Regions from separate parts of the Streptomyces sparsogenes subsp. cuspidosporus genome, predicted to be linked through region 1. Evidence: riboswitches for the same ligand, from Rfam matches in the RefSeq annotation. Region 1 holds a riboswitch; the other holds the start of a gene.
The links. Region 1 has a riboswitch for thiamine pyrophosphate ahead of ABFY07_RS22765 (thiamine ABC transporter substrate-binding protein). Riboswitches for the same ligand answer to the same signal wherever they lie in the genome.
Positions count from the first base shown of each region.

Region 2: linked by a shared signal. The riboswitch ahead of thiO (glycine oxidase ThiO) and the one ahead of ABFY07_RS22765 (thiamine ABC transporter substrate-binding protein) in region 1 are both predicted to bind thiamine pyrophosphate.

Region 1 covers NZ_BAAASD010000019.1:95,366-110,739, reverse strand. The annotation lists gene ABFY07_RS22820 (adenosine deaminase) at 1-948, shown strand, start outside; gene ABFY07_RS22815 (glycerophosphodiester phosphodiesterase) at 945-1,655, shown strand; gene ABFY07_RS22810 (Uma2 family endonuclease) at 1,627-2,181, opposite strand; gene ABFY07_RS22805 (gamma-aminobutyraldehyde dehydrogenase) at 2,342-3,796, opposite strand; gene ABFY07_RS22800 (Lrp/AsnC family transcriptional regulator) at 3,975-4,448, shown strand; gene ABFY07_RS22795 (aspartate aminotransferase family protein) at 4,451-5,812, shown strand; gene ABFY07_RS22790 (ABC transporter ATP-binding protein) at 6,002-6,730, shown strand; gene ABFY07_RS22785 (hypothetical protein) at 6,712-7,956, shown strand; gene ABFY07_RS22780 (LOG family protein) at 8,048-9,187, shown strand; gene ABFY07_RS22775 (ABC transporter ATP-binding protein) at 9,243-10,274, opposite strand; gene ABFY07_RS22770 (ABC transporter permease) at 10,274-11,887, opposite strand; gene ABFY07_RS22765 (thiamine ABC transporter substrate-binding protein) at 12,016-13,098, opposite strand; TPP riboswitch at 13,092-13,196, opposite strand; gene rlmN (dual-specificity RNA methyltransferase RlmN) at 13,259-14,365, opposite strand; gene ABFY07_RS22755 (phosphatidate cytidylyltransferase) at 14,459-15,374, opposite strand, start outside.
Region 2 covers NZ_BAAASD010000037.1:24,177-39,550, reverse strand. The annotation lists gene ABFY07_RS32035 (class II 3-deoxy-7-phosphoheptulonate synthase) at 1-750, shown strand, start outside; gene ABFY07_RS32030 ((2Fe-2S)-binding protein) at 901-1,152, shown strand; gene bfr (bacterioferritin) at 1,156-1,635, opposite strand; gene ABFY07_RS32020 (sulfite oxidase-like oxidoreductase) at 1,792-2,415, shown strand; gene ABFY07_RS32015 (DUF4396 domain-containing protein) at 2,434-3,066, opposite strand; gene ABFY07_RS32010 (deoxyribonuclease IV) at 3,169-4,050, opposite strand; gene pknB (Stk1 family PASTA domain-containing Ser/Thr kinase) at 4,217-6,157, opposite strand; gene ABFY07_RS32000 (hypothetical protein) at 6,369-7,607, opposite strand; gene ABFY07_RS31995 (SRPBCC domain-containing protein) at 7,708-8,178, opposite strand; gene ABFY07_RS31990 (thiazole synthase) at 8,198-9,064, opposite strand; gene thiS (sulfur carrier protein ThiS) at 9,084-9,284, opposite strand; gene thiO (glycine oxidase ThiO) at 9,335-10,549, opposite strand; TPP riboswitch at 10,546-10,660, opposite strand; gene ABFY07_RS31975 (NAD(P)/FAD-dependent oxidoreductase) at 10,780-12,030, shown strand; gene ABFY07_RS31970 (Rv2175c family DNA-binding protein) at 12,121-12,486, shown strand; gene thiE (thiamine phosphate synthase) at 12,660-13,316, shown strand; gene metF (methylenetetrahydrofolate reductase [NAD(P)H]) at 13,460-14,377, shown strand; gene ABFY07_RS31955 (hypothetical protein) at 14,417-15,374, shown strand, end outside.

The DNA of each region.
Region 1 (15,374 bases):
CCGCGCATCGTGGCCGCGCTCGCCGCCCGCCACCCCGACTCCGCTGTCCCCACCGACCCCGAGGCTCTCGCCGACTACTTCGTCTTCCGCGACTTCGCGCACTTCATCGAGGTCTACCTCTCCGTCGTCGACCTGGTCCGCGACGCCGACGACGTACGGCTGCTCACCTACGAGATAGCCCGCGACATGGCCCGGCAGAACATCCGCTACGCCGAGCTGACCGTCACCCCGTACAGCTCCACCCGGCGCGGCATCCCCGACGTCGCCTTCGTCGAGGCGATCGAGGACGCCCGCAAGGCGGCGGAGTCCGAGCTGGGCACGGTGCTGCGGTGGTGCTTCGACATCCCCGGCGAGGCGGGCCTGGAGGCCGCCGAGGAGACCACCCGCATCGCCTGCGACCTGGGCGCCGCGGGCCTGGTGAGCTTCGGCCTGGGCGGCCCGGAGATCGGCGTGCCCCGCCCCCAGTTCAAGCCGTACTTCGACCGCGCCATCGCGGCCGGGCTGCACAGCGTGCCCCACGCGGGCGAGACCACCGGCCCGGAGACCATCTGGGACGCGCTCACCGAGCTGCGCGCGGAGCGCGTCGGCCACGGCACCAGCGCCACCCGCGACCCGAGGCTGCTGGCGCACCTCGCCGAGCGCCGGATCCCGCTCGAGGTCTGCCCCACCTCCAACATCGCCACCCGCGCGGTCGCCACGCTGGACGAGCACCCGCTGAGGGAGATGGTCGAGGCCGGGGTGCTGGTGACCATCAACAGCGACGACCCGCCGATGTTCGGCACGGACCTCAACACGGAGTACGCGGTGGCGGCGCGGCTGCTGGACCTGGACGCAGCGGGCGTCGCGGCCCTCGCCAAGAACGCGGTCGAGGCGTCCTTCCTTGACCCGGAGGGCAAGGCGCGGCTCGCGGCCGAGATCGACGCCTACACGGCGGTCGCGGGTCGATGACGGCGGCGGCCCCGTCCTGCACGGCGGTCGGCCACCGCGGCGACCCGTACGTGTGCCGCGAGAACACCCTCGCCTCGGTGCGCTCCGCGGTGCTGGCCGGGGCCGGCGCGGTGGAGATCGACGTGCGCTCGACCCGGGACGGCGTCCCGATGCTGCTCCATGACGCGACCCTCAAGCGGCTGTGGGGGCACGACCGCCCCCTCGCCGCGCTGACCGCCGCCGAGGTGGGGCGGCTGACCGGCGGCGGCGTGCCCCTGCTGCGGGACGCCCTCGCCGCGGCCGACTCGACCCGCGTGATGATCGACCTGCCCGACGCCTCGGCCGCGCACGGCGCCCTCACCGAGGTCCGCGAGTCCGGGGCGGCCGACCGCGTCTACTACTGCGGCAACCTGGCCGCCCTGCGCGCGGTACGCCGCGCGGACCCGGACGCGGAGATCGCCCTGACCTGGACCACCCTCGCCCCGCCCCGCCCGACCCTGCTCGCCGATCTGCGCCCCCGCTGGCTCAACTACCGCTTCGGCCTGGTCTCCCCCGAGCTGGTAGCCCGCAACCACGCGGACGGGCTGCTGGTCTCCGCGTGGACCGCCGACACCCGGCGGTCGATGGCGCGGCTGCTGCGCGCGGGGGTGGACTCGATCACGACCAACCGGATCGGGGCGCTGTGCGCGATGCTGCGGGTCAGTCGCGGGAGAACTCGTCCGTCGTGAGGGTGAGCTTGACGACCGTGCCCGTCAGATCGATCGGCTCACCGAAGGCGACCTTCAGCTCGCTGAGATACTCGCCCCCCTTGGGGTGCGTGTGGAGGTGGCACCTGCCGGTGTACGGGTCGACGATCAGGTAGACCGGAACCTCGGCTTCGGCATAGACCGCCTTCTTGTCCCCGTAGTCGTTGGCGGCGGTCGACCTGGAGATGACCTCGAGGACGAACTCCATGTCCTCGGGCTTGCACCGGCCCTTGTCGTCCGCTTTCGCGTCCTCCTTGAGAGCGACCAGGTCGGGGCAGAGCCCGTTGAGGCCCGGGAAGTCGAACCGGACGTCCGACGCCAGGCGCTTCCTCGCATACCGGGTGCGCAACTGCTCGTAGACGGCACTGATCGTGTCCCAGTGGAGTTTCCGCTGCGGCGACATGAAGACGGCCCCCTTGACGATCTCGACCTTGTAGCCCTCGGGGACTGGCATCTGCTCCAGCCGCTCGAACAAGTCGTCCAGAGTCAGCTCTCCGCTGTCGGCCATCTCGATCCTGTCGGTCAGTACAACCCTGTCGGTCAGCTCGATGGTCACGGCCGTGCTCCTCCCCGCCGCGCTTCGGATGCGCGGCCGTGCGGTACAACGATAGGCACGGTTCCCGCGACACGGTTTACGCGTCCCGGGAACCGTGCCTGCCGTCGGGGGGTCAGCCGTCCAGCGAGGTCATCACGTGCTTGATGCGCGTGTAGTCCTCGAACCCGTACGCCGACAGGTCCTTGCCGTAGCCGGACTTCTTGAAGCCGCCGTGGGGCATCTCGGCGACCAGCGGGATGTGGGTGTTGATCCAGACGCAGCCGAAGTCCAGGGCCTTGGACATCCGCATGGCGCGCGCGTGGTCCTTGGTCCACACCGAGGACGCCAGCGCGTACTCCACGCCGTTGGCGTAGTTGACGGCCTGGGCCTCGTCGGTGAAGGACTGGACGGTGATGACCGGGCCGAAGACCTCCTTCTGGATGATCTCGTCCTCCTGCTTGAGCCCGGAGACGACGGTGGGGGCGTAGAAGAAGCCCTTCTCGCCGACGCGGTGGCCGCCCGCCTCGACCTTGGCGTGCGCGGGCAGCCGGTCGATGAACCCGCTGACCTGCGCAAGCTGGTTGGCGTTGTTGAGCGGGCCGTACAGCACGTCCTCGTCGTCGGGGGCGCCGGTCCTGGTGTCGGCGGCGGCCTTGGCCAGGGCGGCGACGAACTCGTCGTGGATGGACTCGTGGACCAGGACGCGGGTGGCGGCCGTACAGTCCTGGCCCGCGTTGAAGAAGCCCGCGACCGAGATGTCCTCGACGGCCTTGGCGATGTCGGTGTCCTCGAAGACCACGACGGGCGCCTTGCCGCCGAGCTCCAGGTGGACCCGCTTGAGGTCCTTCGAGGCGCTCTCGGCGACCTGCATGCCGGCCCGGACGGAGCCGGTGATGGAGGCCATGGCGGGCACGGAGTGCTCGACCATCAGGCGGCCGGTCTCGCGGTCGCCGCAGATGACGTTGAAGACGCCGCGGGGGTGGCCCAGCTCGGTGAGCACCTCGCCGATGATCTCCGCGATCAGCACGGTGGAGGCGGGGGTGGTGTCGGAGGGCTTGAGGACGACGGTGTTGCCCGCCGCCAGCGCCGGGGCGAACTTCCACACGGCCATCATCATGGGGTAGTTCCAGGGCGCGACCTGCGCGCACACCCCGATCGGCTCGCGCCGGATGATCGAGGTCAGCCCGTCCATGTACTCGCCGGCCGAGCGCCCCTCCAGCATCCGCGCCGCGCCCGCGAAGAAGCGGATCTGGTCGATCATGGGCGGGATCTCCTCGCTCGCGGTGAGCGCGAGCGGCTTGCCGGTGTTCTCGGACTCGACGGCCACGAGCTCCTCGGCGCGCGCCTCGAAGGCATCGGCGATCTTGAGCAGCGCCTTCTGGCGCTCGGCCGGGACCAGGTCGCGCCAGGCCGGGAAGGCGGCCGCGGCGGCCGCCATGGCGGCGTCCACGTCGGCCCGGCCGGACAGCGGGGCCGTGGCGTAGGGCTCGCCCGTGGCCGGGTTGACCACCTCCGTGGTCCGCCCGTCCGCGGCGTCCCGGAACTCCCCGTCGATGTAGTTGCGCAAACGACGCAGTTCGGTGGTCACGTGCCACCCCTCCTTGTCGGGTGTCCATTGGATGAGACACCACAGTAGTCGGCATGACGACGCTTTCAACATACCCGCCACACCAAAACAACGGAATCAGCGATATAAGGCCCTCTCGACAACGAATTTCATCGAATAAGGGTTGCGAGACGGCTGAGGCTCGTGCACAGTGGGCTCCGTGGCCACACCTGACAAGAACGGCACACCGCCGATCGACTCCGTCTCCCTGGCGATCATCGAGCAGCTCCAGGAGGACGGCCGCCGTCCGTACGCCGCGATCGGCAAGGCCGTGGGCCTGTCCGAGGCGGCCGTACGGCAGCGCGTGCAGAAGCTGCTCGACCAGGGCGTCATGCAGATCGTCGCGGTCACCGACCCGCTCACCGTGGGGTTCCGGCGGCAGGCGATGGTCGGCATCAACGTCGAGGGCGACCTCGACCCGGTCGCCGACGCCCTGACCGCCATGGACGAGGTCGAATACGTGGTCGTCACCGCGGGCTCCTTCGACCTCCTCATCGAGATCGTCTGCGAGGACGACGACCATCTCCTCGAGGTGATCAACAAGCGGATCCGCACGCTTCCCGGCGTGCGCTCCACCGAGAGCTTCGTCTACCTCAAGCTCCGGAAGCAGACCTACACCTGGGGAACGAGATAGCAATGAGCGCCGACCTCTCCACCACGGCGTACGACCACCTGTGGATGCACTTCACCCGCATGTCGTCGTACGAGAACGCCCCCGTACCCACCATCGTGCGCGGTGAGGGCGCCTACATCTACGACGACAAGGGCAAGCGCTACATCGACGGCCTCGCCGGGCTCTTCGTCGTCAACGCGGGCCACGGGCGCGTCGAGCTCGCCGAGACCGCGTACAAGCAGGCCCAGGAGCTCGCCTTCTTCCCGCTGTGGAGCTACGCCCACCCCAAGGCCGTCGAGCTCGCCGAGCGGCTCGCCGGCTACGCCCCCGGCGACCTCAACAAGGTCTTCTTCACCACCGGCGGCGGCGAGGCGGTCGAGACCGCCTGGAAGCTGGCCAAGCAGTACTTCAAGCTCGTCGGCAAGCCCACGAAGCACAAGGTCATATCCCGCGCCGTGGCCTACCACGGCACCCCGCAGGGCGCCCTGTCCATCACCGGGCTGCCGGGCCTGAAGGCCCCTTTCGAGCCGCTCGTCCCCGGCGCCCACAAGGTGCCCAACACCAACATCTACCGCGCGCCCATCTTCGGCGACGACCCCGAGGCGTTCGGCCGCTGGTGCGCCGACCAGATCGAGCAGCAGATCCTCTTCGAGGGCCCGGACACGGTGGCCGCGGTCTTCCTGGAGCCCGTGCAGAACGCGGGCGGCTGCTTCCCGCCGCCGCCCGGCTACTTCCAGCGGGTCCGCGAGATCTGCGACCGCCACGACGTGCTGCTCGTCTCCGACGAGGTGATCTGCGCCTTCGGGCGGCTGGGCACGATGTTCGCCTGCGACAAGTTCGGCTACGTCCCGGACATGATCACCTGCGCCAAGGGCATGACCTCCGGCTACTCCCCCATCGGCGCCTGCCTGGTCTCCGACCGGCTCGCCGAGCCCTTCTACCGCGAGGACAACACCTTCCTGCACGGCTACACCTTCGGCGGCCACCCGGTCTCGGCGGCCGTGGCCCTGGCCAACCTCGACATCTTCGAGCGCGAGGGGCTCAACCAGCACGTCCTGGACACCGAGGCCGACTTCCTCGCCACCCTGCGCCGGCTGCACGACCTGCCGATCGTCGGCGACGTGCGCGGCAACGGCTTCTTCTACGGCATCGAGCTGGTGAAGGACAAGGCCACCAAGGAGTCCTTCGACGCGGAGGAGACCGAGCGCGTCCTGTACGGCTACCTCTCCAAGGCGCTGTACGACAACGGGCTGTACTGCCGCGCCGACGACCGCGGCGACCCGGTCGTCCAGCTCGCGCCGCCGCTGATCGCCGACCAGGCGCTCTTCGACGAGATCGAGCAGGTGCTGCGGGCGGTCCTGACCGAGGCGTGGACCAAGATCTGAGCGCCTCCGGGCCGCCCCTTCCGACCGGCCGGATTGCGGCTGATCGGAGGAAACGGCAGCGTGCCCGCGCCGAGCCTGGGCGCGGGCACGGGCCGGAGTCCTTACCGTGCCAGTGACCCATTGGCTCTGCGGTCGTTCCCCCAACCGGGGGAACGCACGGACGATCGCAGCTGAGGCGAGGTGCTTCGCATGGTGGCTCCGCCGGACAACGACGTGCTCTGGGCACGCACCCTGACGTACGCCTACGGCGGGTCGCCCGCCCTCGCCGGCGTCTCCCTCGGCGCCCGCGACGGCGAGATCCTGGCCGTGACCGGCCCGCGCGGCTGCGGGAAGACCACCCTCCTCAAATGCCTGTCCGGCCTGCTCGTCCCGGACCGCGGGGAGGTGTGGTTCAACAGCGCCCCCGTGCACACCCTCTCCCCGCTCGGCCGCGAACAGCTCCGCCGCGACCGCTTCGCCTGGATCGACACGGAGCCCCAGCTCATCGCCGAGCTCACCGCCTGGGAGAACGCCGCGCTGCCCCTGATGCTGCGCGGCACCGGCCGGCGCGAGGCCAAGAGCACCGCGCACGAGTGGCTGGACCGGCTCGACATCGGCGAGTGCGCCCGCCTGCGCCCCGCCGCGCTCCCCCAGGCACAGCGCCAGCGCGTGGCGATGGCCCGCGCGCTGGCCTCCGCGCCCGCCGTGCTGTTCGCCGACGAGCCCACCGCCCCGCTGCACAGCACGGACCGCGCCCAGGTGCTGCGCACCCTGACCACGGCGGCCCGCTCGCACGGCATCACGGTGCTCCTGGCCACCCATGACGAGGAGGTGGCCACCCTCGCCGACCGCACCGTCGCGCTGCTGGACGGCCGCCGGGTGGGTTCGCCGCACTCCCCCGAGGCGGAGGGCAGGTCCGCGTGCTCAGTCTCCGCCTAGCCCGCGGCGCCCGGCCCCTGGCCCTGGTGCGCCGGTCACTGGTGGCGACCGCGGCGGCGGGCACGGGCTTCCTGCTGCTCTGCGCCCTCGGGTACGCGGCCGGGCATCCCGAGCAGGCCGACGACGCGGTCGTACGGCTGCTGTGGTGCGTGGTGCCCCTGGCGGCCACCGCCCAGCTCGCGGTCTCGGTCGCGCGCGCCGACCCGAGCGTCCCGTTCGGCCCGGTCTTCGCGGCGGCCGGCGGCGGCCCGGCCAGGTCCGCGCTGCTCGCGGCGGCCTCGGCCGCCCTGTCGTGCGCGCTGGGCTGTGTGCCGGCCCTGCTGGTCTTCCTGCACCTGCGGGGCGATCTGGGCGGCTCGTGGCCGCTGTGGCCCGATGCGGCGAGCGGGGCGGCGAGCGGCGCGCTCGGCGCCGGTCACCCGGTGCCCTGGGCGGCCGCGGTCACCCTGCTCGCGCTCGTACCGGCGGTGGCGGCCGCGGCCTGCGCGGTCCACCTGTGGCCCCGGGGAGCGCGGCGCGCGCGGGGGGCGCGGGGAGGCGGCCGGGCGCGGGGCGCGGAGACGGCCCCGCGCGGCGCGGCGCCGGAGTTCGCGACCCGGCGACTGCCCTGGGGCATCGCGCTGACCGCGGCCGGCATCGCCATGGAGGCGTACACGAACAACGCCGGCAGCGGCCCTCCCCCGCCCCCCGGCAGGCTGCTGCCGCTCCCCGGCCACCTGGGGAGCAGCCCGCCCGGCGTGGTGGGCGGCTGGGCGCTCACGGCGGTCGGCCTCGTGCTGGCCGGGCCCGGCCTCACCCACCTGTGCGGCAGATTGCTGTCCGCGGGCCGCCCGGGGGCGCTGCGGCTGCTGGCCGGGCGGGTGCTGCAGCAGGAGGCGGGGCGCCTGGGGCACCCGATCGGCGTGCTGTGCGCCGTCGCCTCCGGCGCGTACGCCGCGGTCCAGCTCTACGGCGCGGGCCCCGGCTCGTCCGGCGACCGCCCCTTCGGCCCGCTCACCGGCCTGGGCGCCGCGCTGATCATGATGTGCGCCACCGCCTCGGCGCTCACCGCGGCGCTCGAGACGAAGAGCGCCCGGGGCAGGACGACCGAAGCCCTGCTGCGCCTGGGCGCGCCGCCGCGCCTGCTGCGGGGCGCCGCGGCCCTGCGCGGGGTGGCCCTGCTGATCCTCCTGGCCCCGCTGGCCTGGGCGGTCGCGGAGCTGAGCACGCTCCCCTTCGACCACTGAGCCGCGCCACGCGCCACTCCGCGCCATGCGCCACTCCGCGGCCCGCCGACCGCCTCGGCCCACCGCCGGGGGCCGCCAGTAGCATGTCGCCGTGCTGACCGACGACGCTTCCACCGCCGCCCAAGACCCGTGCCCCGACCGGGAGATCGAGTCCCTGCGGGAGTTCGACGAGGTCGTGGCGCGCGGCTCACTGGCCGGGTACCGCGTCCAGTCCGTCGATCTGACGGACCGTACCCCGGCGCTGCTCGGCACGGACACCGCCGAGGCCGTCTTCCTCGGCTGCCCGATGGAGCCCGAGGCCGCCGCCAAGGTGCGGGCCGGCGGCGCGCTGGTCTTCCCGCCGGTGCCGGGACTGCCGTTCGACCCCTACCGCGGCACCCTCTACTCGCCGAGCGAGCTGTTCGAGGGGCTGGCGGAGCGGGGCTACGCGGGGACGCCCGACGCGCTCGCGTACGCCTGGTTCCAGCGGACCAAGGCCGACGGCGACATCTTCTCCTCGATGCTGCGCTCCATCCACGACGACGCCGTCTCGGACGCCCTCGACGAACTCCTCGCCGGGTCACGGGTGGTGGGTGTGATGGGCGGGCACGCCCTGGAGCGCGGCTCCGACGGGTACGCGGGCGCGGCCCGGCTCGGGCGGGCGCTGGCGCGCTCGGGGTTCACGGTCGCCACGGGCGGCGGGCCGGGCGCGATGGAGGCCGCCAACCTGGGCGCGTACGCGGCGCCGTTCGCCGACGGGATGCTCGACGAGTCCCTGGAGGTGCTCGCCAAGGCACCCTCCTTCCGGCCGTCCGTCGGGGAGTGGGCCGAGGCGGCCTTCGCGGTGCGCGAGCGGTGGCCCGGCGGCGGCACGTCGGTAGGCATCCCCACCTGGTTCTACGGGCACGAGCCGCCCAGCGCCTTCGCCTCGCACATCGCGAAGTACTTCGCCAACGCCACCCGCGAGGACGGTCTGCTGGCGCGGTCGAACGCGGGGGTGGTGTTCCTGCCGGGCGCCGCCGGGACCGTCCAGGAGATATTCGACAACGCGACGCCGAACTACTACGAGTCGCGCGGCGAGCCGACGCCCATGGTGCTCGTGGACCGCGACCACTGGACGCGCCGCCTGCCGACCTGGCCCCTGCTGGAGGCGCTCGCCCAGGGCAGGTCCATGGCGGCCCGGATCGCGCTGGTGGACTCGGTGGACGAGGCCCCCGAAGCCCTCATGTCCCTGACGGGCCTGACGGGCTGAGCGCAGGGCCTCCGTGAGGGGCGCGGGGGGGGCGCGCCCACGTCTCAGGCGCGGCTCAGGCGTCGGCGCCCAGCACCACCACGTCGCCCGCCTCGAAGGCGGCCCCGACCCGTTCCCCCTCTCCCGGCGCGTCCCGCAGCGCGCACGCCGCCTCCAGGCGCGGCGCGCCCGCGGGCTGGAGGGCGAGTGCCACACGGTCGCCTCGGAAGGTCCGCGCCAGCACCGTGCACGGCAGGCCCTCCTCGGGGGAGACGAGCCGCACCCCGGCCGGGCGGACCAGCAGTCGGCACGGCCCCGGCGGGGTGCCGTCCGGGACGGGGAGCTTGCCCCAGGGCGTATTGGCGCGCTCGCCGTGGACGACGGCGTCAACCACGTTGTCGAAGCCCAGGAAGCGGGCGACGAACTCGGTGGCGGGGCGCTGCCACACCTCCAGCGGGGTGCCGGTCTGCGCGACGCGCCCCCCGTCCATCACCACCACCCGGTCCGCGAGCGCGAACGCCTCGCCCTGGTCGTGGGTGACCGCGAGCACGGTCGTGCCCAGCTCGCCGAAGAGCCGGCGCAGTTCGACGACGAGCCGCTCCCGCAGCCCGCGGTCGAGCTGCCCCAGCGGCTCGTCCAGCATCAGCAGTTGGGGGCGCGGGGCCAGGGCGCGGGCCAGCGCGACCCGTTGCTGCTCGCCGCCGGACAGCGAGGCGACCGCCCGCCGCTGGGCGCCGGGGAGGCCGACCAGGTCCAGCAGTTCGGCGACCCGGCGCTCGGCCTCGGCGCGCGCCACCTTGCGCATCCGCAGTCCGAAGGCGACGTTGCCGCCCACGTCCCGCTGCGGGAAGAGCTGGTGGTCCTGGAACATCAGGCCCACGCCGCGCCGGTGGGTGGGCACCCCGGACTGGTCGCGGCCGGACAGCCACACCCGCCCGGTGTGGGCGCGCTCCAGGCCGGCCACGACGCGCAGCAGCGTCGACTTGCCGCTGCCGCTCGGCCCCAGCACCGACACCGTCTCGTGCTCGGCCACATGGAGGTCCACGGCGTCCAGCGCCGTGCGCTCGCCGTAGCGGACCGTCACCTCGTCCAGTCGCAGCAGGGTCATCAGAACTCCCCCGAACGGTCGGTGCGGATCCGCTCCAGGAGCAGCAGGGAAGCCGCGCACACCAGCATGAGAATCGTGCTCAGGGCCATGGCCTGGCCGTAGTTGAGCTGCCCGGCCCGGCCGAGGAAGCGGGCGACGGCCACCGGCAGGGTCGGGTGGTCGGGCCGGGCGATGAACACGGTCGCCCCGAACTCGCCCAGCGACACGGCGAACGCGAAGCCCGCCGCGACCCCCAGCGCCCGGGCGACCATCGGCAGGTCCACCTCCCGCCAGGCCCGCAGCGGGGACGCGCCGAGCACGGCCGCCGCCTCGCGCAGCCGGTGGTCCACCGCGCGCAGCACGGGCAGCATGGTCCGTACGACGAAGGGCACGCCCACCAGGGCCTGGGCGAGCGGTACGAGGATCCATGAGGCGCGCAGGTCCAGCGGCGGCTCGTCGAGGGCGATGAGGAAGCCGAAGCCGACGGTGACGGCGGAGGTGCCCAGCGGCAGCATCAGCAGCGCGTCGAAGCCCCGCACCAGTCTGCCCGCTTTCCTGGTGAGCGCCGCGGCCGCCAGGCCGCCCACCACCAGGGCGAAGACGGCCGCCACGGCGGCGTAGCGCAGGGAGTTCCAGACGGCTTCCATGGGTGCGACGAAGAATGTCCCGCCGCTGTCGGCCGCCGACTGCAGGGCGCGGTAGTACCCGAGGCCGTAGCCGCCGGGGGCGTCCAGGGAGCGCTCGACGAGGACCGCGAGCGGCAGCAGGATCAGCAGCGCCACGGAGGCGAGCACGCCCCACAGCAGCGCCCACTGGGCCGGGCCCTGGGGGCGGCGCGCGGTCCGCTCGGGGTCGACGAGCTTCAGGGCGCCCTCGCGCCGCCGTACGGTCCAGGCGTGCAGCCCCAGGACCGCGGCGACCGCGGCGAACTGGACGAGGGTCAGCACGGCGGCCGTCGGCAGGTCGAGCAGTTGCGCGGTCTCCCGGTAGATCGCGACCTCCAGGGTGGCGTACCGGGGGCCGCCGAGGATCTGGACGACGCCGAAGGAGGTGAAGGTGAACAGGAAGACCATCAGGGCGGCGGCCGCCACGGCGGGGGCCAGCGCCGGCAGCGTCACCCGCCGCCACGCGGCCAGGCGGCTCGCGCCGAGCACCCGCGCGGCCTCCTCCTGGCGCGGGTCGAGCTGTGCCCACAGCCCGCCGACGGTCCGTACGACCACCGCGTAGTTGAAGAAGACGTGCGCGAGGAGGATCGACCAGACGGTGGTGTCCAGGCGTACGCCCCACAGGCGCTCCAGCAGCCCGCCGTGGCCGAGCAGGGCGAGGAACGCGGAGCCGGCCACGACGGTCGGCAGGACGAAGGGGACGGTCACGACGGCGCGCAGCAGCCGCTTGCCGGGGAAGGCGAAGCGGGCGAAGACATACGCGCCGGGGAGCGCGACCGCAAGCGTCAGGGCGGTGGACGCGGCCGCCTGCCAGCCGGTGAACCACAGGATGTCCAGGACGGCCGGGTCGGTGAGCACCTCGCCGGCGCGGCCCAGCCGCCACTGTCCTCCGTCGCGCAGTCCGCGGGCGACGATGGCGGCCACCGGGTAGAGGAAGAACAGCGCGAAGAAGGCGGTGGGCACGGCCATCAGGGCCAGCCGCAGCGCCGCCCCGCGGAGGTCAGCGCGCCGCCGGGGGCTCGCCTTCGACGCCCCCGGCCCCACCGCCCGGGGGGCGTCGGGAACGTCGGGGGCGCCTGCGTCACGTTCGCGGCGCTTTACAGGACGAGCGAGGACCATGCCTTGACCCACTGGTCACGGTTCTTGGCGATCTTCTGGGGGGCCAGGGTGGCCGGGTCGGCGATCTGCACCCCGTACTTGGTGAACAGCTCGGGCAGCTTGGCGTCCTCGCGGGCCGGGTTGACGTACATCTTGAGTGGCACGTCCTCCTGGAACCTCTTGGTCAGCAGGAAGTCCAGCAGCGCCTTGCCGCCCTTGGTGTTCGACGCGCCCTTCAGAAGGCCGGCGAATTCCACCTGCCGGAAGCAGGTTCCCGTCGCGACCCCTATGGGGGACTGCGCGGGACGCGGCTTGGCGTCGACCACCTCGGCCGGCGGGCTGGAGGCGTAGGAGACGACCAGCGGCCGGTCGCCCTTGGCCCCGCCCGCCGAGCCGGAGAAGCGGTCGTAGTACGCCTGCTCCCAGCCGTCGACGACCTCGACGCCGTTGGCCCTGAGCTTCTTCCAGTAGCCCTGCCAGCCGTCGTCGCCGTAGCGGGCGGCGGTGCCCAGGAGGAAGGCGAGGCCGGGTGAGGAGGTGGCCGCGTTCTCGGTGACCAGGAGGTTCTTGTAGGCGGGCTTGGTCAGGTCGGCGAAGGTCTTCGGCGGGGCGAGCTTCTTGTCGGCGAAGTACTTCCGGTCGTAGTTGACGCAGATGTCCCCGAAGTCGACCGGGGTGACGCGGTGCTTCGCCGCGTCGAGCTGGAGCGCCGCCGGGACCTTGTCCAGGCCCTTGGCCCGGTACGGGGTGAACAGGTCGTTGTCGAGCGCGCGGGACAGCAGGGTGTTGTCCACGCCGAAGAAGACATCCCCCTGAGGGTGCGACTTGGTGAGGATGGCCTGGTTGACGGCCGCCCCGGCGTCGCCGCCCGGCTGGAGCCGCACCTTGTAGCCGGTCTTTCGGGTGAACTCCTTCAGCACGGCCTTGGAGGTGGCGAACGAGTCGTGCGAGACCAGGGTCACGGTCTTGGACCCCGAGCCGCCGGAGGAGCCGGAGGAGTCCTCGCCGCAGGCGACGAGGGTGGTGAGGCCGAGCGAGCCGAAGAGGGCGGTGGCGACGGCATGCCGAAGACGGCGGTTCATACGATCTGACTCCCTACGCCGGTATGACCCGGATCAGGTCCGAGGGTCTGCGGCCGGGCCGCACTCTCAGCGCTGTTCGCGCTCCCCTGTCGGAATGTTCATTTGTTCGAGCTGGTGCCTCGTGTACGAGGCGGTGCCAGGGCACCGTATCAGCCGGGCCTCAGCGCTCGGCCGCCGCCAGCTGCCCGCAGGCCCCGTCGATCTCCTGGCCCCGGGTGTCCCGGACGGTCACGGGCACGCCGTGGGCCTCCAGGGCGGCCACGAACGCCTTCTCGTCCTCCGGCCTGGACGCGGTCCACTTGGAGCCCGGAGTCGGGTTGAGCGGGATCAGGTTGACGTGCGCCCGGCGCCCCTTGAGCAGCCGTCCCAGCAGGTCGGCCCGCCACGCCTGGTCGTTGATGTCCCTGATCAGGGCGTACTCGATGGAGACGCGGCGGCCCGACTTCTCCGCGTACTCCCACGCCGCGTCCAGGACCTCGCGGACCTTCCAGCGGGTGTTGACCGGGACCAGGGTGTCGCGCAGCTCGTCGTCGGGCGAGTGCAGCGACACCGCGAGCCGGCACTTGAAGCCCTCGTCGGCGAAGCGCAGCATCGCCGGGACGAGCCCGACGGTCGAGACGGTGATGCCGCGCTGGGACAGGCCGAGGCCGTCCGGCTCCGGGTCCGTCAGCCTGCGGATGGCACCCACGACGCGGTTGTAGTTGGCGAGCGGCTCGCCCATGCCCATGAAGACGATGTTCGACAGCCGCGCCGGCCCCCCGGGGATCTCGCCATCCCTGAGCGCCCGCATACCGTCGACGATCTGGTGCACGATCTCGGCGGTGGACAGGTTGCGGTCCAGGCCCGCCTGACCGGTGGCGCAGAACGGGCAGTTCATGCCGCAGCCGGCCTGGGAGCTGATGCACATGGTGACCCGGTCCGGGTAGCGCATCAGCACGGACTCCACGAGCGTGCCGTCGAAGAGCCGCCACAGGGTCTTGCGGGTGGTGTCGTCGTCACAGCTGATGTGGCGCACCACGCTCATGAGGTCCGGCAGCAGCCCGGCCGCCAGCTTCTCGCGCGCGGCGGCCGGGATGTCGGTCCACTGGGCCGGGTCGCGGCTGTAGCGGGCGAAGTAGTGGCGCGACACCTGGCCGGCGCGGAACGGCTTCTCGCCGAGGGCGGCGACGGCCTCGCGGCGCTCGGCGGGCGTGAGGTCGGCGAGATGCCGCGGCGGCTTCTTGGCTCCGCGCGGCGCGACGAAAGTGAGTTCTCCGGGCTTGGGCATGGTCTCCCCAGTGTCTCAGACGTGCGTACGGCCCCGCGCCAGGAGCGGCGCGGGGCCGAAGGGCCAGGGTGTGGGGCCGGGGTGCGGGGCCGGTCAGCCGCCGCCCACGAAGATCACCATCAGCAGCCAGACCACGGGCGCGGTGGGCAGCAGTGAGTCCAGCCGGTCCATGATCCCGCCGTGGCCGGGCAGCAGCTTGCCCATGTCCTTGATGCCCAGGTCACGCTTGATCATGGACTCGCCGAGGTCGCCCAGGGTGGCGCTGACCGCGACGGCGGCCCCGAGCAGCAGCCCGTGCCACCAGGCGCCGCCCTCGATCAGGTACTGCATGCACAGCGCGCCCGCGACCATCGCGAAGAGGATCGCTCCCAGCAGGCCCTCGCGGGTCTTGCCGGGGCTGATACGCGGGGCGAGCTTGTGGCGGCCGAAGCGCCAGCCGACCGCGTACGCGCCGGTGTCGCTGACCACGGTCAGCAGCAGGAAGACGAGCACCCGCCGCGGCCCGTCGTCGGCCGAGAGCATGAGCGCGACGAAGGTGGCCAGGAAGGGTACGTAGAAGGCCGCGAAGACCCCGGCCGTGACATCCCTGAGGTAGTTCTCCGGCGGCTCGGTCATCCGCCACACCAGCACCGCCAGGGCGGTCAGCGACACGGCCACCCACGCGCCCTCCGCACCGCGCACGTAACCGGCGACCACCATGGCGACGCCGCCCACGGCGAGCGGGACCAACGGGACGCGGATGTCCTTGCGCTCGGCCAGCCGGGAGGTCAGCTCCCACAGGCCGACGACCACGGCGACCGCTATGACGCCGACGAACACCGGCTTGTAGATGAACAGCGAGGCGACGACCACCACGCCCAGGCCGACGCCCACCCCTATCGCGGCGCGCAGATCGCGGCCCGCGCTCTTCTTCTTGGCGCCCCCGGCCTCGTCGGGGCGGTGTGCGCTGTCGGCCGGCATGGCGTCGGGTCGCTCCGGGGGCGTCGGGGGATGTACGGCGGGTTGCCGC
Region 2 (15,374 bases), on a different contig from region 1:
CAGCGCTACGAGGCGCTGGCGCGGGAGATCGACCGGGCGCTGAACTTCATGAACGCCTGCGGGGTGGACCCGGAGGAGTTCAAGACGGTCGAGTTCTACGCCTCGCACGAGGCCCTGATCCTGGACTACGAGTCGGCGCTGACCCGTACGGACTCCCGTACGGGCGAGCTGTACGACGTGTCCGGGCACATGGTGTGGATCGGCGAGCGCACCCGCCAGCTGGACGGGGCGCACGTCGAGTTCGCCGCGCGGATCCGCAACCCCGTCGGCGTGAAGCTCGGCCCGACGACCACGCCGGAAGAGGCGCTGGCGCTGATCGAGCGGATCGACCCGGGCCGGGAGCCCGGCCGGCTCACCTTCATCACCCGGATGGGCGCGGACAAGATCCGCGACAAGCTGCCCGACCTGGTGGAGAAGGTCACGGCCTCCGGTGCCCAGGTGGCCTGGATCTGCGACCCGATGCACGGCAACACCTTCGAGGCGGCGTCCGGGCACAAGACCCGGCGCTTCGACGATGTGCTGGACGAGGTCAAGGGCTTCTTCGAGGTCCACAAGGCGCTCGGCACCCACCCGGGCGGCATCCACATGGAGCTGACCGGTGACGATGTCACCGAGTGCGTGGGCGGCGGCGACGAGATCTTCGTCGACGACCTGCACCAGCGCTACGAGACGGCCTGCGACCCGCGGCTCAACCGCAGCCAGTCGCTGGACCTGGCGTTCCTGGTCGCGGAGATGTACCGGGACCAGTGACCTGACGGGAACGAACGGTGCCGTGGGGCGCGGATCACATCGATCCGCGCCCCTCGGCGTTGTCGGCCCCTCCGGAGGAAGGTAAGGTAAGGGTTACCTCACTGATCAACCTCGCTGATCAACCCCTCGCCGACCGACCTGGAGAGCCGCGTGTACGTCTGCTCGTGCTTCGGCATCACCGAGAGGCAGGTGCGCGAGCACGCCGAGTCCGGCGCCTGCACCCCGCGCCAGATCGCCGGCGCCTGCAAGGCCGGCACGGACTGCGGCTCCTGTGTGCGGCGCATCCAGGCGCTGCTGGGGCGCGGCGCCTGCCCCCGGCGCGAGACCGAGGACACCCTCGGCCCGGCCGGTGTCCCCGTGGTCGCGCCCGTGTCCGGGCCCCGGGTGGCGGAGGCCGCGTAGCGGTCAGCTGCTCGGCTGCTCGATCTGCTGGGCGATGTACAGCGCCTCGCCGAGTTTCTCGACCAGCGCGAGCTGGGTGTCCAGATAGTCGATGTGGTGCTCTTCGTCGGCGAGGATGTCCTCGAAGATATTCGCCGAGGTGATGTCGCCCTTGGTCCGCATGACCTCGATCCCCCGCTTGAGGCGGTCGATGGCCTCGATTTCCACCTGGCGGTCCGCCTGGAACATCTCGGTCACCGTCTGGCCCACCCGGACATGGAACAGCCGCTGGTAATTGGGCAGCCCGTCCAGGAGAAGGATCCGATCGGTGATCGTCTCCGCGTGCCGCATCTCGTCGAACGATTCCGCCCGGGTGTATGCCGCGAGCTTCGTCCAGCCGAAGTTGTCCTGCATCTTCGAATGCAGGAAGTACTGGTTGATCGCGGTCAGCTCGCCGGTCAACTGCTCGTTGAGGAACTCGAGGACCTCGGGGTCGCCCTGCATCGAAGGGCTCCTTCCCATCAGAACGGGGACGGCCGTTTGTGCGCATGGTCGCATCGCCCGTCGGGAGCGTCCAGTAAGTGCACGCTTAGTATGAGTTGCCCGGATAGCTGATGCCCTGGTCACGACCACCCCCAAAGGTCTGACACCATGGAGGCCATGGGTCAGTCGGAAAGCCGCGAGGGGGAACTCGGACAGCTGCCTCCGGGGCAGCGGCTGCAGCGCGGTTGGCCGGTGACGCACTACGGGCCGGTCCCCAAGTTCAAGCCCGACCGGTGGGAGTTCCGGGTCTTCGGCGCCACGGCCGACGGGGAAAAGCGCGGCTGGACGCATGAGGAGTTCTCGGCGCTGCCGTACTCCACCGTCGTGGCCGATCTGCACTGCGTGACGAAATTCAGCATGCTGGGCGCGGAATGGGGCGGAGTGGCGGCGCGCCGGATCCTGGAACTCGCGCCGCCCGCTCCCGGGGTCACACATGTGATGGTGTGGGCCGAGTACGGCTTCAGCTCGAATCTGCGGCTCTCGGATTTCGCCGCCGAGAAGACCATCTTCGCCACCCACAAGGACGGCGAGCTGCTCACCGCCGAGCACGGATTTCCGGTCCGGCTGGTCGTCCCCCACCTCTACGCCTGGAAGGGGCCCAAATGGGTCCGGGGCGTGGAGTACATGACCGCCGACCGCCGTGGCTTCTGGGAGGAGCGCGGCTATCACAACATCGGCGACCCGTGGCGTGAGCAGCGCTACTCCTACCAGGAGGAGCCGGGGGACGGCCCGGAGCTGTAGCCCGGAGGCGGGCGGGCCTCAGTGGTACTGGTGCACCACGGCGTGCCCCTTGCCGCGGCCGATCATCCACCGGTTGACGGGCGTGGTCACGGCGAAGGCGACCACGAAGGACAGCGCGAGGCTGAGCCAGAAGAGCGCGTCGGACAGCGTCGCGTCCATCGCCCCCGGGAAGACCAGGATGGTGCCGTTGTCGGCCAGCTCCATCACGGCGATCGAGACGGTGTCGGCCGCGAGGGCGACCCGCAGGGCGGTGCGCATGTCGAGCCCGGCGCGCAGGACGCCGCGCATGGTGAGCGAGTAGCCGAAGACGAAGGCGAGCACGATCGCGAGGATCATCGTCGGGACGTTGTGCCAGGCCAGCGCGGTGCCGATGGCCATCCCCAGGATCTCGCCGATGGCGCAGCCGGTGAGGCAGTGCAGCGTGGCCTGGGCGGCCATGGCCCAGCTCGCCGAGGCGTGGCCTGTGTGGCCGGGGTGACCGGTGTGACCGGCATGGCTGGTGTCGTCTGCGTGGCGTGGGTGGCGGGGGTGACCGGCGTGGCCTGCATGGCCTGGGTGGCCTGGGTGGCCGGTGTGGTCGCCTTGGTCGGTCTGCTCGGGTCGGCTGGGCTGGTGGTGCTCATGTCCGGGCTGGACGTCGTGCCGCTCCATCGGATGCCTCCGGAGGTGGTGGCGCTTCTGTTGGCGTCGTTGTTGTCCTCCAACCATATACCCCCCAGGGGTATTCCCCACCCGTCTTTTTTCCTCACCCGCTCAGCCGTCGCGCAGCCCCTTGAGCCGGGCCACGTCCGCCGCGTGCCCCTCCTTGCCGCCCGGCGTCTCGATCACCAGCGGCACCCCCTTCGTCGCCGGATGCCGGAACAGCTCCCGGAACGGCTCGGCGCCGATGTGGCCCGAGCCGATGTTCTCGTGCCGGTCCTTGTGGGCGCCCGCGACGTCCTTGGAGTCATTGGCGTGGATCAGCCTCAGCCGGCCCTTGCCCGTGACCGACACCAGCTCGTCGAGCGTCTTCTTCACCCCGCCCGGCGCCGCCAGGTCGTGACCGGCGGCGAACACATGGCAGGTGTCCAGGCAGACGCCCAGCTTGGGATGCCGGTCCAGCGCCTCGAAGTACGGGCCGAGGTCCTCGACCCGCGAACACAGTGAGGTGCCCTGCCCCGCCGTCGGCTCCAGCAGCAGCCAGGGGTCGTCCTCGTGGGTGAGCTCGTCGAGCAGCGGCAGCATCCGCTCCCGTACCTGGGCGAGCGCCGTGGACCGCGCTCGCCCGCCGGTGGCCGAGCCGGTGTGGACGACGACGCCCAGCGCGCCGATGGCGCGGCCACGCCGCAGCGAGTGGCGCAGCGAGTCGACCGACCGCTCGGCCGTCTCGGGGGTGTGCGAGCCGAAATTGATCAGGTAGGGGGCGTGGACGTACGCCTGGATCGACTGGTCGGCGCACGCCGCGCGGAACTTCTCGTCCTGCGCCTCCACACCGCGCGGGGTCGCCCAGCCGCGCGGGTTGGCGACGAAGACCTGGACGGCCTCGGCGCCGATGTCGCGGGTGTAGGGCAGGCCGATGGTGGCCAGGCCGCCGGCCACGCGGATGTGGCCGCCGACCGGATTGCGGGCGCGGGCGCGGTTCTTGGGCGTACTCACGAGCCCAGGGTGCCAGCCCGGGCCCGGCGCCGGTGCGCCGGGCCCGGGCGGCGGATGCTGTTCGTGGCAGAGCCTGGAAGAGCTGCGGTGAGTATCGGACAGCGACACGCCGTGGTGTCGGCGTGTCGCTGTCCGATACTCACCGCAAAGTCACTGGCGTGGTGGCCTAGAAGACGCCCTTGACCTTGATCGTGATCGTGCTGCCCTTGGGCGCCTCGTCCCCGGCGTCCACCGACTGGTCGGTGACCTTGTCCCCGGGGAACAGCAGCGGCTTGTCCAGCTTCACCTCGAAGCCCGCCGCCTCCAGGGCCTTGGTGGCGTCGTCCACGGACTCGCCCTCGACGTCCGGTACCTCGATCATCTCCGGGCCCTTGGACAGGGTCAGCGTCACGGTGTCGCCCTTGGCGGCCTGGCCGTTGGGGGACTGCGCGGCCACCGAGCCCTTGTCCTCGTCGGAGAAGACCCGCCGCTTCGCGATCTTCACCTTGAAACCCGCGTCCCCCAGCTCGGACCGGGCGTCGTCCTCCGACTCACCGACCACGTCGGGGATGTCGATCGGACTGCCCATGCTGACCACGATGCCCACGGGTGTGTCGGGCCTGCGCTCGGTGCCGGCCACCGGGTCGGTGCTGAGCACCGAGCCCTGGGGGGTCTCGGCGCTGAAGCGCTTGGTCACCTTGCCCACGGACAGGTTCGCGTCCGCGATCTGCTGCTTCGCCTTGTTGAACGGCATGCCCACGACATTGGGTACCTCCGCGCGCTGCGGCCCGCGCGAGACGTGGAGGGTCACCGTGCCGGTGTCGCGGATGCGCTCACCGACGTCCGGGTCGGTGGAGATCACCTTGCCCTTGTCCACCACATCGCTGAACTCCGAGACGACCTTCACATCGAAGCCGGAGTCCTCCAGCTTCTTCCTGGCCTTCGCCTCCGGCAGGTCCAGCACGGCGGGCACCTTGGAGAACTGGCCGGAATTGATGTACCAGACGCCCACCCCGATGCCGAGCGCGAGCAGCACCCCGACGACGATCGTCACGATCCCGCGGCGCGGCAGCCGGCCCCGGCCGGCGGGCCGCCCGGGGCGCGCCGCCTCCGGTGGCTCCGCGGGCAGCTCCAGCCGGCTGGTGAGCTCGAGCCGCTCCTCGTCGGCGGGCACCGGCCCGGCCGTCGCCCCGACGGGGCGCGGGATCACGCTCGTACGGTCCTCCGAGCTGTCGCGCGCCTCCGCCGTGGCCTGCGGGGGCACGGCGTCGAGCTGCTCCTCGGTCAGCGCGGCGCGCGCCGTCCGCGCGAGCCCGAGCAGCTCCACCGCGTCGGCCGGACGCCGCCCGACCTCGCGCGCGGTGGCCGCGGCGACCAGGCCGTCCAGCTCCGGGGCGACCTGCGGCGCGAGCGCGGACGGCGGGGGCACGTCCTCGTTCAGCCGCTGGTAGAGCACCTGCGCCGGGGTGGTGCCGGTGTGCGGCTTGGACCCGGTCAGCATCTCGTAGAGCACCACGCCGCAGGCGTAGACATCGGCGCGGGTGTCGGCCGTGCCGTGCTCGATCTGCTCGGGCGCCAGGTAGGAGACGGTGCCCAGCACGCTGCCGGTGGAGGCGCTGGTGTTGGTGTCCACGGCCCGCACCAGACCGAAGTCGGCGACCTTCACCCGGCCGTCGTCGCCGATCAGCACGTTCTCCGGCTTCATGTCCCGGTGGACGAACCCCGCGCGGTGCGCCGCCCCGAGCGCGGCCAGCACCGGCTCCAGGATGTCCAGCGCGGCCCGCGGCTGCAGCGCCCCCCGCTCGCGCAGCACATCGCGCAGCGTGCACCCGGCGACGTACTCCATCGCGAGGTAGACGTGGGAGCCGTCGGTGCCCTGGTCGAAGACGCCCACCACATTGGGGTGGGCGAGTCTGGCCACGGACTTCGCCTCACGGATGAAGCGCTCGACGAAGGCGTCGTCGGTGGCGAGCGACTGATGCATCACCTTGAGGGCCAGCACGCGGTCGAGCCGCGTGTCGACGGCCCGGTAGACCGTCGCCATGCCGCCCGCGGCGATGCGCGCCTCGACGCGGTAGCGGCCGTCGAGCAGCTGCCCGACCAGGGGGTCATGCAGGGTCGTATCCACGAGAGTGCAGTCTACGAGCCGCCACGACACGCCAGGCCACCCGCGCCGCCCGCGCGCGGGACTGGTGCCGAACGGTGACACCGGCGCCGCTCCCGCGCCCGGACGGCGCCCACTCGGCCGCTGATCCGGGCGGGTTCGACCGCCGCCCCGTGGTCCAGGGTTCGGCACGACGAGGGGCGGTCGGCGGCGATCGCTTGCGGCGAGCCGTTCTTCACCGGCGCCCTTCGCTCTTCAGCGGGGGATCGCTTCGCGCGGGCAGCGCGCCGGAAGCCGAGCCGCTCACGCGCAGCCGCTCGACCAGAAGGGGCAGCCCGACGACAACTATCAACCAGAGCTGCACGTAGAGCCGGTCGCCCTCCATCGCCACCGGATGGGCCGCGGTCGTCAGCAGGCCCGTACCGCCCACGGCGATCAGGCACAGCGCGACGGGCAGCGAGCGGCTCATCGCGCCCCAGACGCCCAGCGCCAGGAGGAAGAGCAGAGAGGGGGCCAGCGCCTCTCCCTGGAGCCACTGCCACCAGTAGTTGGCATCGAGCCGGAGCAACCGGCGCCACGGGTCGGCGACTTCGGCGTAGGTCCAATGGAGGGAGAAGGTGTCCTGGAGAGAATCCTCCAAGCCGGGCAAGCGGAGCGCCCTGCTCATCGCAAAGGCGGCCAAGGACTCGAAGAGCGAGACGATGAGCAGGCAGCGCGTGCCCTTGTGCCGGGCCTGTGGCACGAGGATCAGCGCCATGGCGCTCGCCGCCACCAGGCATGGCCCCACCAGGGCGAAGCTCGAGTACTTGACCGCGAAACCGAGCGCGAAGGCACCCACGCTCAGCAGGGTTCCCGCCACCCGCCGCCCCTGGTGCAGCCAGACCGCGCCGAGCAGCATGGCCACCATGAGGGCGGTCACCGGACCTTCCGTCATGGGCCGGCTGCCCCACAGCCCGATGGGCGTGACGTAGTACAGGCACTGGCCGAGCCATGACACCGGAGGCGGTGCCCGCAGCGCGCGCAGGAGCAGCAGGACCAACAGCCCTCCGAGTGCCGTGAAACCCAGGGCGACGGCCGTCAGTCCGGCCTTGGCCCCCAGGAGCCGGACGAACGGCGCGGCCACCAGGGGATAGGCGGGGCGGGCATGAAAGATCGCCTCGTACCGCGGGTTGCTGGGGTTGAGACCGTCCGCATGCTGCGCCAGGCAGTCCTGGAACTCATGGCGGCGCACCGGGGCCCGGAAGTCGATCTGATGCAGCATGCGGTTTCGCCGAAGCATGGCCGCCGTGTCCGCGCAGTAGGCCCGTAGCGCCTTGTCCTGGGCTTTCCGGTAGGGGACGCCCAGGAACACGTACGCGGAGCGAGCGTAGCGGTAGGAGTCGTTGGAGAAGCGTGTGCCCGGATAGGCGAAGACGTGCAACAACACGAAGACGACGACCGTCAGTAACGGGATGATCTTGTGTATTCGCGCCACGGCATACAGCCTAAACGCGCACAAAAGGGGCGACCTCTGGAACGGTCCACCAGGGTGTCGAAAACGGTCGCCCGGACGTTCGGGGCCGCCGGGCCCGGCCCTAGTTGTGCGACGCCGCGGCCAGCGCGGCGAGCTCCTCGAGCGCGGTGGCCCAGGTCGCGGCGGCGTACTCCGCGTGCTTGGCCTTCGCCTCGTCCGGGAGCGACAGTTCCCGGATGCCGCTCTCGGTCACGCGCAGCCGCGTGCCGCCGCCCTCGGCCGAGAGTACGAACTCCACCAGCGTCGAGTCGCCCGAGCCAGAGCCCGAGCCCGGACCCGGGGCCAGGGGGTGGTCAGGCTCCTGGGCGAGCCGGAAGCGGAACAGGGCGTCCGGCACCGCCTTCTCCACCCGGCCGTGGAACTCGCCCTTCTCGTCCCAGCGGAAGCGGAGCGTCCCGCCGGGCCGGGGGTCGATCTCGCACCCCTCGAACGCGTACCAGACGCGGACGTGCTCCGGGGTCGTCAGCACCCGCCACACGCGGTCCACGGGCGCCGGGACGTACACCTCGCGCTCGATCCGGTCGGCCACCATGCCCTCACGCTACCGCCCCCTACCCGAAGGCCGGGCGCTCCGGGTCCAGCGCGGCGAGGCCCTCCGCGGGTGAGGAGGCGTGGGCGAAACGGCGGCGCGGGATGCGGCCGGCGCGGTGGGCCAGCCGGCCGGCCGCGACCGCGTGGCGCATGGCCTCGGCCATCAGGACGGGCTCCTGGGCGCGGGTTACGGCCGACGCGAGCATGACCGCCGCGCAGCCCAGCTCCATGGCGAGGGAGGCGTCCGAGGCGGTGCCCGCCCCCGCGTCCAGGATCACCGGGACGGTGGCCCGCTCGACGATCAGCTCGAAGTTGTGCGGGTTGCGGATCCCCAGGCCGGAGCCGATGGGGGAGCCCAGCGGCATGATCGCGGCACACCCCACCTCCTCCAGCCTGCGGGCCAGCACCGGGTCGTCATTGGTGTACGGCAGGACGGTGAAGCCGTCGTCGACCAGCGTCTCGGCGGCGTCCAGCAGCTCGACCGGGTCGGGCAGCAGGGTGCGCTCGTCGGCCACCACCTCCAGCTTGACCCAGTCGGTGCCGAGCGCCTCCCGCGCGAGCCGGGCGGTCAGCACCGCCTCGCCGGCCGTGAAGCACCCGGCGGTGTTGGGCAGCACCCGGATGCCGTGCCGGTCGAGCACCGAAAGGACCGAGCCCTGCACGGTCGGGTCGAGGCGGCGCATCGCGACGGTGGTGAGCCGGGTGCCGGAGGCCAGCAGCGAGCGCTCCAGCACCTCCAGGCTGGGCGCGCCGCCGGTGCCCATGATCAGGCGGGAGGAGAACGCGGTGCCCGCGATGGTGAGCGGGTCGGGGCCGGGGTCGGCCGCCGGGGACGGCGCCGTGGCGTAGGGCGGGGCGTACGGCGTCTCGTGCGTCGTGTCGCGCATGGTGTCGGCCATCCGGGGGTCAGCCTCCCTGGACCGCGGTGAGGACCTCGACCCGGTCCCCGTCGCCGAGCGCCGTGGCGGGCCACTGTCCGCGCGGGACGACCTGTTCGTTGACGGCCGCCGCGACGCCGGAGGGCGCCCGGGTCAGCTCCGCGACCAGCACGTCGAGCGTGGTCCCGCCGGGGAGCTCACGGGGCTCGCCGTTCAGGGAGACGGTCATGGAGCCGGTGCCGGGGTCGGGGGCGGGGCTGGGGCCGGTGCCGGGGGTGCTCATACGGGCTGCTCCTGCGGTACGGGGGTGGCGGGCGGGACGTCGGTCCGGGTGGCCGGGAAGCGCCGCGGCGAGAACGGCCGGGCCTCGTCCGGCAGCTCACCGCTCGTCAGCACCTCGGCCATGACATCGCCCGTGACGGGGGTGAGGAGGACGCCGTTGCGGTAGTGGCCGGTGGCCATGAGCAGGCCGGGCAGCGCGCTCGGCCCCAGCAGCGGCGCGTTGTCGGGGGAGCCGGGGCGCAGCCCGGCGCGGGTCTCGACGAGCGGCAGCTCGGTGATGCCGGGCACCAGCTCATGGGCGTCGCGCAGCAGTTCGTAGACGCCGCCGGCGGTGACCGTGGTGTCCCAGCCGAGCTCCTCCGAGGTCGCGCCGACGACCAGCTCGCCGCTCTCGCGCGGCACCAGATAGACGTGCCCGCCGCGCACCTGGGCCCGTACGGTCCGGGACAGGAACGGCGCGTACGCGGGCGGCACCCGCAGCCGCAGCACCTGACCCTTGACGGGGCGCACGGGCGGCAGCGCCTCCGGGGGGACGCCCGCGAGCCGTCCGCTGAGGCTGCCCGCGGCCAGGACGGTCCGCCCGGCCGTCAGCCGGGTGGCGTCGGCGAGTTCGACGCCGGTCGCGCGGTCCGCGGCGCGCGTGAGCCGCTCCGCGCGGGCGCGGTGGAAGACGACGCCCGCGCGCTCGCACGCCGTGAGCAGTGCCGCCGTCAGCCGCCGCGGATCGACCTGGTGGTCCCCGTCCACGCGCAGGCCCCCGCGCACGCCCGGCGCGAGCATCGGCTCCAGGCGCCGGCATTCGCGCCCCGTCAGCCAGTGCGACTCCAGCCCGAGCCGCCGCTGGAAGTCGTGCAGCTCGCGCAGCTGGGCGCGGTCGTCGGGGTCGAACGCCACGGCGAGCGTGCCGCAGGCGCGGTAGCCGACGTCCTGGCCGCTTGCCTCCTCCAGCTCGGCCACGAACTCCGGATAGCGGCGCGCGGAGGCGAGGTTGAGGGCGAGCAGCGTCTGCTCCCCGTAGTGCAGCTCGGTGACGGCCGCGAGCATCCCCGCCGCGACCTCGGCCGCGCCGCCGCCGGGCGCCGGGTCGGCGACCGCGGTGCGCAGCCCCCGCTGGGCCGCCCGCCAGGCCGTGACCAGGCCGATGACCCCGCCTCCGACGACCAGCGCGTCGTACGGCCCGCCGGGCTCTCCCGAGGTGTGCGATGCGTGCATGGGCGTGACGCCCCTCCCTTCGCCGGCATGACCCGGATCAGGTTCGTACGGTCGGAGGCCGCTCCAGCCTCCCTCTCAGCCCGGTGCGTCCGGGCTCCCGCGAGTGCTTCGTCCCGCCACCCTAGTACGAGCCCGGAACCGCCCGGAAGACCAGCCCCCTCGCCCGCTGTGCCGGAGATCTCGTCCGTCGTTCCACCGGTCGGCCCCGCGCGCCGCCCTACAGTGATCGTGTGAGCGATGAGACGACGAAGCCGGCGTCCCCGGGGGGCGGCGGACAGCAGGTGGTGATCGTCGGCGCGGGAATGGCAGGGGTCCAGACCGCCGTCGCGCTGCGCGAGCAGGGCTGGACCGGGGGTGTCCTGCTGCTCGGCGCCGAGGCCCACCAGCCCTACGACCGGCCCCCGCTGTCCAAGGCCGTGCTGCTCGGCAAGGCCGACGGGTCCGCCTTCGACGTGGACTTCGCCGCGCTCGGCGTCGAGCTGCGGCTCGGCGTGTCCGTCACCGGCCTGGACACCGGGGCACGGCGGCTGGAGACCTCGTCGGGCCCGGTGCCGTACGACGTCCTGGTCATCGCCACCGGCGCCGAGCCGATCACCCTCCCCGGCGCGGAGGGCGTGCCCGGCGTGCACCTGCTGCGGACGCTCGACGACGCCGAGCGGCTGCGCCCGGTGCTCGCCGGGCAGCGCGCGGTCGTGGTGGTCGGGGCGGGCTGGATCGGCGCGGAGTTCGCCACGGCGGCGCGCGAGGCGGGCTGCGCCGTGACCGTCGTGGAGGCCGCCGACCGCCCCCTGGCGGGCGCCCTCCCGGCCGAGGTCGCCGCCCCCATGGCGGGCTGGTACGCCGACTACGGCGTCGAGCTGGTCACCGGGGCCCGGGTGGCCGCCGTGGACGAGGAGGGCCTGCTGCTCGGCGACGGCACCCGGCTGCGGGCCGACGCGGTGGTCGTCGGCATCGGCGCGCGGCCCGCCACGGGCTGGCTGGCCGGCTCGGGCGTGGAACTGGCCGCGGACGGGTCCATCGCCGCCGACGAACGGCTGCGCGCCTCGGCGCCGGACGTCTACGCCGTCGGGGACTGCGCCTCGTTCCCCTCCGCCCGCTACGGCGAACGGCTGCTGGTGCACCACTGGGACAACGCGCTCCAGGGGCCGCGCACCGTCGCCGCCAATGTGGTCGGCAGCCGGACCGCGCATTTCACCGGTTCGGTCTATGACCCGGTGCCGTATTTCTGGTCCGAGCAGTTCGGCCGCTTCGTGCAGTACGCGGGCCACCACGCCGCCGCCGACGAACTGGTCTGGCGCGGCGACCCGGAGGGCGCGGCCTGGTCGGTGTGCTGGCTGCGCGAGGGGGCGCTGGTCGCCCTGCTGGCGGTCGGCCGTCCGCGCGATCTGGCCCAGGGCCGCAAACTGATCGAGCAGGGCGCCCGGCTGGACCGCGCCCGCGCCGCGGACCCCTCGGTGCCGCTGAAGTCGGCGGTCCTGTGACCCACCGCGCGGGCCGGCGGGCGGCGGCCGGGCGCCCCGCCGTCCGCTGCCCGACTACCCACTGTCAGTCCCAGATGGCAGGCTTGTCCCGTGACCGAGATTGACGCAAAGATCGATGCTCTCGTCCCCGCCTGGCTCACCCTCCCCGATGTCGCCGAACGGCTCGGTGTCGAGGTGACCCGCGTGCGGCAGCTGGTCAAGGAGGGTCAGCTGATCGCGGTGCGCCGTGGCGAGAACAGGGTGCTCCAGGTGCCCGCCGAGTTCATCGGTGACGGAAAGGTCGTCAAGGGCCTGGTGGGCACCCTGACGCTGCTGAAGGACGACGGCTTCAGCGACGAGGAGATGCTGGAGTGGCTCTTCACCCCGGACCCGAGCCTGCCCGGCACCCCGGCCCAGGCCCTGCGTGAGAATCGCGGCACCGAGGTGAAGCGCCGCGCGCAGGCGCTGGCGGTCTGAGCCATCCGATCCGTCCGCACCATCCGATCCATCCCATCCGTCTGATCCGTCCGCACCACACCGCGGCGTACGGGCCGGCCGCTCCGGTCCGTACGCCGCCGACCCGGCGTCTGCGTGCCGCCGCCCTCGCCACCCCGTCCCGCCACCGCCGACCCAGGGGGAAAGCCGTCCCAATGGCCGCCACCACCGCCCGCGAGCAGCTCGCCGACGCCCGGCTCTACCTGTGCACCGACGCCCGCCGGCGCCAGGGCGACCTGCCGGAGTTCCTGGACGCCGTGCTGGGCTCCGGGGTGGACATCGTCCAGCTGCGCGACAAGGGCATGGAGGCCCGCGAGGAGCTGGACCACCTCGCGGTCCTCGCCGACGCCTGCCGCCGCCACGGCAAGCTGCTGGCGGTCAACGACCGGGCGGACGTCGCCCACGCCATCGGCTCCGACGTGCTGCACCTCGGCCAGGGCGACCTCCCCGTCCCGGCCGCGCGCGCGATCCTCGGCGCCGATGTGCTGATCGGCCGGTCCACCCACGCGCCGGCCGAGGCGGAGGCCGCGGCCGCCGAGCCGGGCGTCGACTACTTCTGCACCGGGCCCTGCTGGCCCACACCCACCAAGCCGGGGCGGCCCGCGCCCGGCCTGTCGCTGGTGCGGTACACCGCCGCGCTGAGGACCGCGCGGCCCTGGTTCGCCATCGGCGGGATCGACGCCGCCAACCTGGACGAGGTGCTGGAGGCCGGCGCGCGGCGGATCGTCGTGGTCCGGGCCGTCACCGAGGCCGACGACCCCGGCGCGGCCGCCGCCGAGCTGGCCAAGCGGGTGCGCGCGCACGCCCTGTGAGCCCCCGCGGCCACGCCCCGGCGGAGCCGTGCCGACCCGCTCTCTTCCCGCGATGTGTCCGCAGTACGGACCAACGCCCGGCGAAAGGGGCATAACGCCTCGGCCCGCTGGGCGTGCGCCCCACCGCTGGCTAACCTTCCCGTATGGCCCTTGGCACAGCCTCCACCAGGACAGATCGCGCACGGACCGTGCGTGATCTCCTCGCGTCCGGCGAGCAGTCGTATTCCTTCGAGTTCTTCGCTCCGAAGACGGAGAAGGGAGAACAGACTCTGTGGAACGCCATCCGCCGGCTCGAAGCAGTCTCCCCGACCTTCGTCTCCGTGACCTACGGCGCGGGCGGCTCCTCCCGCGAGGGGACCGTGCGCGTGACCGAGCACATCGCGACCGACACCACCCTCACCCCGGTCGCCCACCTCACCGCCGTCAACCACTCCCGCGCCGAGCTGCGCAACATCATCGGGCAGTACGCGGGCGCCGGGATCCGCAACATGCTGGCGCTGCGCGGCGACCCGCCCGGCGACCCCATGGGGGAGTGGGTCCGCCACCCCGACGGCGTCACCTACGCCGCCGAGCTGGTCGAGCTGATCAAGGAGTCCGGAGACTTCTGCGTCGGCGTCGCGGCCTTCCCCGAGATGCACCCGCGCTCGACGGACTGGGACGCCGACATCCGCCACTTCGTGGACAAGTGCCGCGCCGGCGCCGACTTCGCGATCACTCAGATGTTCTTCTACGCCGAGGACTATCTGCGGCTCCGCGACCGGGTCGCCGCCGCGGGCTGTACGACGCCGATCATCCCTGAGATCATGCCCGTCACGAACGTGCGGCAGATCGAGCGGTTCGCGCAGTTGAGCAACGCCGCCTTCCCTCCGGACCTCGCGGAGCGGATCCTGGCGGTCAAGGACGACGCGGCGGCTGTACGCTCGATCGGGATCGACTACGCCACCCAGTTGTGCGCGCGGTTGATGGCCGAGGAGATCCCCGGACTGCACTTCATTACGCTGAACCACTCCCCGGCGACGCTGGAGATCTACGAGAATCTGGGACTGCATCAGCGGTCCTGATGACGGCAGCCGACGGGCGGCCGCACGAGAGGGGCGGGCATGGGCTGGACGGTCCTCTACATCGCGTTCGGCATCGTCGCGCTGTGGCTGCTGGGCGAGGTGCTGCTGCAGTACAAGGCACGGTTGCGCTGGCGGCTCCTCGCTTTCACCGGCTTCCTCGGAGTGGTGGTCGGCGTGCTCGTCCCGTCGGTGTGGGTGATCGGTGCGGGCGCGATCGCCTTCGCGGTCGGCCAGACCTACGTCACGCTGTCCTTCCGGCGCGGCTTTGCCGCCGGGTGGGCGCTGCGCGGCGTACCGGGCCTCAGCCGCGGGGAGCGCGAGAGCGCGCCGCCCCCGCCGGACGCCGAGCCGACGCTCGAGGTCTCCGACCTCGAGGCGGTCCCGGTGTCGCAGCAGGAGCCGACCGCGTACCAGCCGGAGCCGCTGCCCGACGACACGGGTGAGTACGGCGTCTACGGCGACTCCGCCGCGCACGGCGCGCAGGCCGCGCAGACGGCCGGGGCCGGCGGGACCGGGGGTTACGGAGGCTACGAGACCTACGGCGGCTACGGCACCCCCGACGGCCATCACGACGGCCATCACGACGGCCACGCCGGGAGCCCTGCCTACGGCACGGGCCAGGACCACGGCCAGGACGCCTACGCGGACGCCGGCCAGTACGGATACGGCACCGACGGCTACGGCGGCTACGGCGACCCGTACGGCGGCTCCCCGCAGCCCGGGTACGAGCCGCAACAGGCGGGCTACGACCAGCAATACGCCCACCAGCAGTACGCCGGGCAGTACGCCTCCTACGGCCACGACCAGTACGGCACGGGCGGCCTCGGCGACCACTACGCGGCGGAGCCCTCCTACGGCGGTCAGCAGCAGTACGCCCCCGAGGCGAGCATGGAGCCCGGCGGGCCGTGGGTCCCCCAGCAGCGCGACGGCGACGACCTCCCGCACGACCAGCCGCCGTACCCCTACCAGCAGCAGGACTACAACGGCGGCTACGACG